DNA from 4 places in the Paenibacillus sp. R-74696 genome. Region 1 is predicted to be linked to each of the others. Evidence: riboswitches for the same ligand, from Rfam matches in the RefSeq annotation. Region 1 holds a riboswitch; each other region holds the start of a gene.
The links. Region 1 has a riboswitch for cyclic di-GMP ahead of ACSR9A_RS18065 (glycoside hydrolase family 26 protein). Riboswitches for the same ligand answer to the same signal wherever they lie in the genome.
Positions count from the first base shown of each region.

Region 2: another riboswitch for cyclic di-GMP. It lies ahead of ACSR9A_RS25825 (fibronectin type III domain-containing protein); the one in region 1 lies ahead of ACSR9A_RS18065 (glycoside hydrolase family 26 protein).
Region 3: another riboswitch for cyclic di-GMP. It lies ahead of ACSR9A_RS01375 (methyl-accepting chemotaxis protein); the one in region 1 lies ahead of ACSR9A_RS18065 (glycoside hydrolase family 26 protein).
Region 4: another riboswitch for cyclic di-GMP. It lies ahead of ACSR9A_RS23100 (methyl-accepting chemotaxis protein); the one in region 1 lies ahead of ACSR9A_RS18065 (glycoside hydrolase family 26 protein).

Region 1 covers NZ_JBPULM010000037.1:124,927-127,127, forward strand. The annotation lists gene ACSR9A_RS18060 (mannosyltransferase family protein) at 1-857, shown strand, start outside; cyclic di-GMP riboswitch class I at 945-1,032, shown strand; cyclic di-GMP riboswitch class I at 1,113-1,200, shown strand; gene ACSR9A_RS18065 (glycoside hydrolase family 26 protein) at 1,286-2,201, shown strand, end outside.
Region 2 covers NZ_JBPULM010000046.1:295,608-297,808, forward strand. The annotation lists gene ACSR9A_RS25825 (fibronectin type III domain-containing protein) at 1-889, opposite strand, end outside; cyclic di-GMP riboswitch class I at 963-1,063, opposite strand; gene ACSR9A_RS25830 (class II aldolase/adducin family protein) at 1,385-2,201, opposite strand, start outside.
Region 3 covers NZ_JBPULM010000008.1:58,791-60,991, forward strand. The annotation lists gene ACSR9A_RS01375 (methyl-accepting chemotaxis protein) at 1-1,219, opposite strand, end outside; cyclic di-GMP riboswitch class I at 1,310-1,395, opposite strand; gene ACSR9A_RS01380 (M48 family metallopeptidase) at 1,668-2,201, opposite strand, start outside.
Region 4 covers NZ_JBPULM010000045.1:638,266-640,466, forward strand. The annotation lists gene ACSR9A_RS23100 (methyl-accepting chemotaxis protein) at 1-1,149, opposite strand, end outside; cyclic di-GMP riboswitch class I at 1,242-1,325, opposite strand; gene ACSR9A_RS23105 (YrzA family protein) at 1,490-1,699, shown strand; tRNA gene ACSR9A_RS23110 (tRNA-Thr) at 1,814-1,889, shown strand; tRNA gene ACSR9A_RS23115 (tRNA-Pro) at 1,898-1,971, shown strand.

The sequences.
Region 1 (2,201 bases):
CGGTTTTATCGAATTTGTTTTTGCTCGTATCGCTCTTATATTTTTATGGCATTTGTTTGAAAAGAGGGCTGAAACAGGAGCACGCCCAAGTTGCGGTGCTGCTGCTGCTTGTTTTTCCGACCGCCATCTTCTATGCCGTGCCTTATACCGAGAGCCTGTTCCTCATGCTGTCGCTTATAACCGTATATTATGCGATGCAAAAGCGATATTTTCTCGCGTTTCTGTTCGGGGGCTTGTCCGCTGTGACGCGCAATCTGGGCTTCGTCAACTTGTTTTTCGTTGTGGGGACGCTGTTGATTGAACACAGGCTGTACCGTTTCAAGTGGAAGGACGCAAAATATTTAGGTTATGCTGTTATTTCAGCACTGCCGCTGGCTGGTTATCTATTGTATATGAAATGGCTCACGGGCGATTTGCTGGCTCCGATTACGGAGCAAAGCATCAACTGGTATCGCAAGACGGTTGCTCCATTTTCAAACTACATTCATTTTATCCAAAAACCTTATTTCTCAGGAAATGGTGGCTGGGAAAATGGCCTGCTTGCCTTTATCATTGCTAATGCCGTCCTCGTCATTTTTGCTGCCTTTCTTATTATGCGCTGGAAAGATATTCGCCGTAATGCACATGAATGGCTGTTTTTTGCATATGGTCTGCTGCTTATGCTCATTCCGTTCGCCAGCGCCGAATTTTTGCAAAGCATTCCACGCTATGTCATGGTCGCGTTCCCCTTCTATATTTATTTTGCGGATGTGCTGAAAAATAATAAGCCGCTGCAAATGTTTTATTTCATGATGTTTTTCCTGCTTCATATTGTGTACGCGATCTGCTACTTTAATGGATATTTTTTCGTTGTATAATTTATGAAAAAATAATTTGACGAAATTTGCGATCAAGGTGTACAATAACACCATATTACATTAGCTCATACTTTATACCTATTACGTTTAACGAAAAGGCAAACTCAGGGAAACCTGATGTGCGCAAAGCTACAGGGGCTTCATTCCTAACGGAATATGCTCGCCAGCTGCCGAATTCAACATCGCTTCTTCCTTTATTAATCAAGGTAGACTTTGTTCTTTCGGGAGCAGGGACTATCTTTTTTTATTGCTTCAAACACGAAAAGGCAAACTCAGGGAAACCTGATGTGCGCAAAGCTATAGGGGCTTCATTCCTACGGGAATATGCTCGCCAGCTGCCGAAGCCCAACATAGCCTCCTTTGCCTGATGAAGGTGTGGCGTGTTCTTCGGACCACGTACCATCATTCGCTCGGGGGAGGAACTTACAATGAAAAAGACAAAATTCGCACTTACACTCCTTATGCTCGCTTCGACATTACTCTGGGCACTCCCTGTTAGCGCACAAACGAACTTTTACAATGGAGCATGGATCGGCACTTGGCCGAACCAAAGCTTGAACAACATTGCTGCCTACGAGCAACTGATCGGTGGACACCAAGATGTTGTACATACTTTTGTCAATTCGAATCAAGGGATCAATGAGTGGAAGGGTTTTATGGACTATGTAAATAGTAATGGTTCGATTAACCTACTTACCCTTGAATTTAAAAATAAAAATTACAAAGAATATTCGACTGCTGATATCAATAGAGGCGTAGTAGACGCTTACCTGAAACAAACAGCTAAACAATTGATGAACTGGCAGGCGGCTAATAAAAACCCTGAAATCTGGCTGCGCCTTTTCCACGAAGGCAACGGCAACTGGTACGGCTGGGGCGTTGGCGACAGCACAGTGAACACGAACGAAACCTACAAAGCGGCATTCCAACGTGTCGTTACCATTTTCAAGGAGCAAGGCGCAACAAACATCAAATTCATGTACAACGTAAACGCTGAAAATGTTGGCAAAAACGCTTCGTTTACAGCTATGTACCCAGGCGATGCCTATGTGGACATGCTTTCGATCGATGGCTACAATTTTGGAACGAAAGAATCGTGGAGCTCGTGGAGAACGTTTAACGATGTATTCTATGCTTCTTACCAAGCGCTGACAAGCATGTCGAGCAAGCCAATCATCATCGCTGAAACAGGCACAACCGAAAGCGGCGGCAGCAAAAAAGAATGGGTTATTGACGCTATGAACCAAGTGCAATCGCCAGCGTACAGCCAAATCAAAGGTTTGATCTGGTTCAATGAAAACAAAGAACTGGACTGGCATATCGATTCGTCGGCTGATAGCCTGA
Region 2 (2,201 bases), on a different contig from region 1:
AGCCTAATGTCAATGAGGAATCTAAATTTAAATGGCTCACCGTTACAGCGACCATATCACTGCTGCTGTTATTGATTGCTGCCTCCAGACCTGATGCACTGCAATTATTGCAGGAGATAAATGACGGGTTGGATGCCGCCAGACTGCTTTCGAGCGAAGCCATTTCTGCATTCATATACCGGCTAATTTCCGGATTCAAATCGCCTACCCGAATAAAGGGCAGCGCATTATGCTCATTATTTTGATTGCCAGAAATAATAATTTTATTGCCCTGCAGCTTGTTTTGCTCCGCTGGATTTCCAATTTGCGGCTTTGGAATCGTTTGAATAATAGGCTCTAGAGATTTAATCTCGATATACTGAATAGCGGTTGTATCTTCGCTGCTGCCTGCATGGAGCGTCAGTTTCCCGTCAGCAATGACAACCCCCTTCTGGAAAGTCACTTGTCCGCCAGCTGGCAGCTCCGTATTCTCCCAAAAAGTGTTGCCCTCTACATTAAGCGTATTATTGCTTTCATATACAGAGTTTCCAACACTGACCTTCACGTTATACCTGCCATTCGGCAGCTCAATCTCCCATTCGCCGCCTTCTTGCACTTGAATAGAAGAGTTTTGAAGCGGAGCATCGTAGGTGCTTCCCGTAACCGTAGACTGCGTATGATCCATATTCCAACCATAGAAGTATCCATTATGTGGACCATACTCATTCCCATGGTCGGCCAAATAGCCATCTGCTGCTAAAGCATCAGCTGCTTTAAACTGAATATTAACGCCTCGAAATGCCGTGGCAGCCTTCGTAGAATCGCTCCAGATCGAAGGCAAGAACAATTGAATGATTAATGACAAGCACAATACTCTTATTACACCTTGCTTAATCTGACTAAAATACATTTGAATATCCTCCTCTATTAAGAAAAACGGCTGTCGCCACCCTCTGGCGGCAAATAAAAAAGACCCATTTACTTTTGGCGGCCCGGCTGTCATACGGCAACCATAATGATGGTTTTCCGTGAAGACCCGTGGCTTTGCGTCCCTGTCTTTCGATCAGGTTTGCCTTTTTCAATTTCAATGGGCTTGTTGATTTTCAAACCAACCTTTGAACTAATAGTTCTTTGTACTTAGTATATCGGTTGGATATTTGAAATTTTATACTACATAAGTCATGAAAATAAATATTTTTATTTATCAAATCATCCCTCATTAATAATCCCCCCAGTTAATCCTATTTGAACTCACAATAATCTTCCTTTTCATCTGTTATCTATATCCTAAGTTTTACTATCAACAAAAAAATGCCCAACCCGCAAATCCACAGGCTGGACATATACCATCATATTTAAGTTCACTTCAATATTAATTTAGGTAAAATGATTCAGGCAAAATGACCTATTTCAACCCAAATGCCTGCTCCAGTTCCGTAATCCTCGACTGCTCCATATGCACAATAGCGCCAATGTTTTTCGCTGAAATGGTTGCTTTCGCACTGTATTCGGCTACCTCCAGACGGTCGAAGGCGTTCAGCAGGCTTTGCCCGGTGACGATGACGCAGTCATTTTCGGCAATGACGATGGGCGTGTTCTCCTGAAAAAGCTGTGCCGCCTCCTGCGGCTTTGTATACAAATCTCCATATGGGAGCTTAGGAATATTCCGCAGCAAAATATAGCTTTCCGGAATCGTCCGCGAATCCAGCAGCTCCTCCGTCACCGCAAACGCCATAATATTGGGCGGATGGGCAATAATAACCGAGTTCACATGCGGCTGCGTCTCATAAATATGCTGGTGAAACTGCACCGAGCGGCTAGGCACCTTGCCCGCCTCTTTCTTCCCGTCGTCGATGCGTACGAGATCCGCTGGCACCACATATTTACGGTCCTGATCATACGGCGTAATAATGAAGGAATTTTCACCGACCCGATGGGAAAAGGTCCCCTGTGTGCTCGTAAACAGCCGCTGATCGTAAGAACGCTTAATGAGCTTGCACATCTCCCGACGTGCTTCCTTCTCCTCACTGCTGTAAAAGTCCGGTACGAACGCCTCCAGCAGCACCTCCCTCGTATCCGCCAGCTGTTCGGCCGCCTGCGTTACTGGCGTCCCAATCCGATTTGCCTGAATCTCCATCCGCGCGCAATATTCCAGCGTCTCGAATCTTTGAAAGGCTTCAAATAAATCGCGGCCGCCTACTACGACGCCGTGATTTTCCAGC
Region 3 (2,201 bases), on a different contig from region 1:
ACCCCAAATTCCTTTCATATCCCATCATTTGGCCCTGCAATCCGACATTTGCTTGCTGAATATTGGTAGTGGTTTGCTGAACGGTAGATGATATTTGATCCAGATTGCCCAATAGATGCGACGATGAGCTGGCAACAATCTGTCCCTTATCCAAAATAGAAATGATCAGCCCTTGCAGATTTTCAAGCATCCCGTTAAAACTTCTGGAAAGCTCGCCGATTTCATCCTTCGTTTCAAATGTCAGCCTGGAGGACAAGTCGCCTTCGCTGGCGGAGAGCCCTTGCAGCTTTTCGTTCATGACGGAAAGCGGCTTTAACGTTTTGCGCATGACCGTATAGATGATTGCTGCGGAAACCAGAAGGCACACGATTGTTACAAAAATCGAAAACCGCAACAAGGCGTTGGCTTCAGCATAGGCTTCACTTTTGGGAACCAAAATCGCTATGCCCCAATCCATCATGCCAGATTTCCCATAAACGATCATATGCTCCGAGCCGTTAATGACGGCTTCAGCCAAACCCGCGTCGCCATTCGTGCTGTTCGTTACAATTTTATTTAGCGTCTCATTCTCGTAATCGGCCATATTTTTCTGTAGGGTCTCTTCGGGTTTTTCACTGGCCACAACCGTGCCATCCTTTGTATAAACAATCGCATGACCGCTTTGTCCCAATTTCACTTTGGAGATGAGATCAATCAAGTCCTGAATAGGCTGACCTCCATTGCCGACTCCAACAATATTTCCTTGGTCGTCCCTTACAGGAGTAGCTGTAAGCACAATTGGAGTTCCCTCCACCCCGGGAGACTTTGAGCCTACCGGATCAATGGTGACGGTCTCACCGTTGATCGCCCTTTGAAAATGCGGGTAATCCTTTACACTAACCGTTGCTCCCGGCAAATAAAGCGTGCCGTCAGGGGCAATAAATGCAAATTCGTCCGGGTTATCAGTGATCTCCGTCATTCGGTTGCTATAAGCGAGAATTTCAGGAATATCTCTGTTCCTCACGTCATCGGACTGACTTAATGCCTCGTATTTGGCCTGTGTGCCCTGAATCCAAATATCGATGTAGTTCTGAACAACAGTCAGCTGCTGCTCCGCCTGCTTCTTAAAGTTTGCCTCCAATGTCGTTTTGGCCTTATCATAGCCAAGGAAAGACACACAGCTTAGCGATACTGTCATTAATAGAGTGGTAATCAGGCTGCTTTTGATGGTTAGTTTCATGGTAATCACTCATTTTCCCTCATAAATTTTTGAATACGAAAAAAATCCGGGCCGAATAGACTGGATTTGCGTACACGTACCCCTTCCTTATTCGGCGACCCGGCTAGCATCGCGCTTAGCTCATTAGATCCGAAGCTCTGCGTCCCCACCTTTCAGCGAGTTCGCCTTTACAGAAAAGAATATCGGTAAAATGACACTGAACTTTTATAGTTACACATTAATTATTTATTAGAACTCTTTAAAACTTACATTTTTATCCAAAAAATACAGTACTGATGAGCCAATGAAGGTTTTTTTTGCAATCAACGGGGAAATTGAAGGATATAGAGGAGCTTGAAAAAGTAAGATTAGAGGGGTAACGATGAAACCAGGTCGGGGGCTGGGGCTGGGGCACCCCAGGCACTGCGGACTCGATAACCATTAGGACGTTCTCTTTGACTGCCAAGCTTTAGAGCGTCATGAAGCCGCCATACCTGGCCAAATACTGTTCTTTTTCTTTATAATCCGGCATAAGACTGCCTACGCGCCGCCAAAAGGATCGGTCATGATTCATATGAAACAGATGGCAAAGCTCATGGATAATGACGTAATCAATCACATCAATTGGAGCCATCGCCAAACGATAGTTAAAGGTTAAATGCTTGCTGGAGCTGCAGCTTCCCCACTTCGTCGTGGACTCTACGATCTCAACCGTTTTGGGCTTTATCCTCAGCTGCGCCTGATAAATAGGCAGACGTTCCCCTATTAATTTTTTGCAGCTTGAAAAATAAAACTTCTTGAGGTTTTTCCGAAGCTCCTCCTCAGTTAAGCCATCTGTATTGATTAATTCATGCAGCAAATGCTCTTTGCCAAGGTAGAGAAATTTCTCTGTATCTTGGTATTGCTTCGTTTGCGGCGCTTTAGTAGCCTCCGCAAGATGCTGCGTTTGCTGCAAAATCCATTTCCCATGCCGCTCGACAGCTCGTTTAATGACCTCTTCACT
Region 4 (2,201 bases), on a different contig from region 1:
CTGATTGACCATTTGCACGACGCCCTTCATATCGGTGGAGCCTGTGCGCGACGACTCTCTCATTTCTTTCATATCGCGGTTAATATATTCGGTCGAAGCCGCAATTTGCTGCGAGCTTGCCGATATTTGCTCCGTTACGGCCGAGATCGAAGTAGCATCATCATACTGGGTCATCAAAATCGTTTTGCCGTTGCCAATCTCTTCTTTAACCTGCTCGGAAGCGTTCTGATTGCGAACAATCATGTCACCCATATTGCGCGAGGCTTGCAGAACAACCGTGCTTACATCCATAGTCGAACGAAGCGTGTCGCGAAGCGCACTTCCCATTTGCTCCAGCGAACGGTCAATTTGACCAAATTCATCTTGGCGATCCAGCTTCCCATCATAGGTAAAATCGTTATTTTGATAGGAGGCAATTCGCTTCATTAAGCCAACGATGCCTTTTTTCACATTTCGGCTTAACGAATAGGACATGATGAACGGCAAAACGGCAAGCAGCACAATATTGATTATAATAATCGTATTGGCAGCCGCAAGACTTCTGTTCAATGCATCTTGTGTTGCAACCGAATCCACTTCAAGCCATTTTTCTACCGTTTCATTCGCAAAGCTGAGAACAATCGTATATGTACTGACAAGCTGTTTGACCTTGGCGGAACGGTCTTCAATCGAGAGCAGGCTGTGATTGCCGTTTTCTTTATTAAGCTGCTCCAGAGCAAGCCCAAACACATTGCCTTGGTTCGAATAGGCGTTGCCATTATCTCCGTGAGGATATTTCGCATCCAGCGACTCTAGTGTAACCTTCAGATGTTCTACCCGCTCGGGCATCGTCTTAAGCGCCAAATTGATGCCATCATCGCCGGTGCTGCCGTTTTCTACCGCATCAATCATTGAAAGCAGCGTGCGCAGCATTGAATCCGATACACCTTGATATTCTTTTTTGGCCTCCTGAAGCTCATTTGAAGCATTCACTGCACTTCTAACCGAAGCATTTTGCATAAAAATCCAACCGCCAGCCACCACATTAAACAATGTAATTAGTGAAGTGATGAACAGCAGCTTCGTTGTGACCTTTTGTCTCTTCAAGAAATCAGAAATTCTTGATGTCCATTTTAACCATTTTGCCTCTTTCAATCGGTTAATCGCCATTTTCTCTCCATCTCTCCTAATACACTGAAAAAAAACAAAAGCTATTCAACCACCGTTACGAGTTGAATAGCTGAATCAGCCTATAGTCCTGTACCGGTGGTTTGGCAGCCATAGCTTAATACCTTAGGCCCATAACTTTGCGCCCTTATTTTTCAATAAGTTTGCCTTTTTCAGTATGTAATTTTCTATTTATTTCGACACTTTTAAAGTATAATTTAGGGAAACCCTTTTGTAAATTACAAAAAGCGTGATTAGCTGACATGATACTTTGAAACTAGTTCTGAACAACGTTATACTATTAACGAAAGCTAGACATGCAAGAGATTTGAGGGGGTTAATAATGGATTTCCGACTAGATTTAATTGAGGATAAAATCGAATTCTTTGAGGCTTTTGACTTACGAACGCTGGAGAAGCATATTGACCAGCAAATTGAAGCGAATAAGGCACTGCTTTTACAAGTTCACGCCATTAGCCATCATGCGGTCTTTCATCCCGATCGCGGGAAAATGCTGTACAGCGCAGTCGTTCATTTTAAAGTTAAAAAATAGGCCGATTCGGGCATTTGACTGCTGCCCGAATTTTTTTTCGAAAAATTAAAAAAAGGTATTGCATCCTCCTAAAGTTCTGTGGCATAATACATCTTGTGTCCGATTCATAACCACGCCGTTGTAGCTCAACTGGTAGAGCAACTGACTTGTAATCAGTAGGTTGGGGGTTCAAGTCCTCTCGACGGCACCATTTTTTCTCGGGACGTAGCTCAGCTTGGTAGAGCACCTGGTTTGGGACCAGGGGGTCGCATGTTCAAATCGTGTCGTCCCGATATTTAATAAGTTGTTTCAAGCAGGCCCTCTAATCCTAGAAGGGTTTTTTATTTTATTTGACCCTTTTTAGTTTGTGGGCATAAGCCCCTCTGTATGGTTACAAGGTGAAACGGCTGTCGCCGTCCACTGGCGGCGCAGCGCGTTTTATTCCGAGAAATATAGAGCATGGATGGGACAATCAGATCCTTTCCTATATTTTTAAAAAATAAGCCGCGCTTGGCTGGATGCA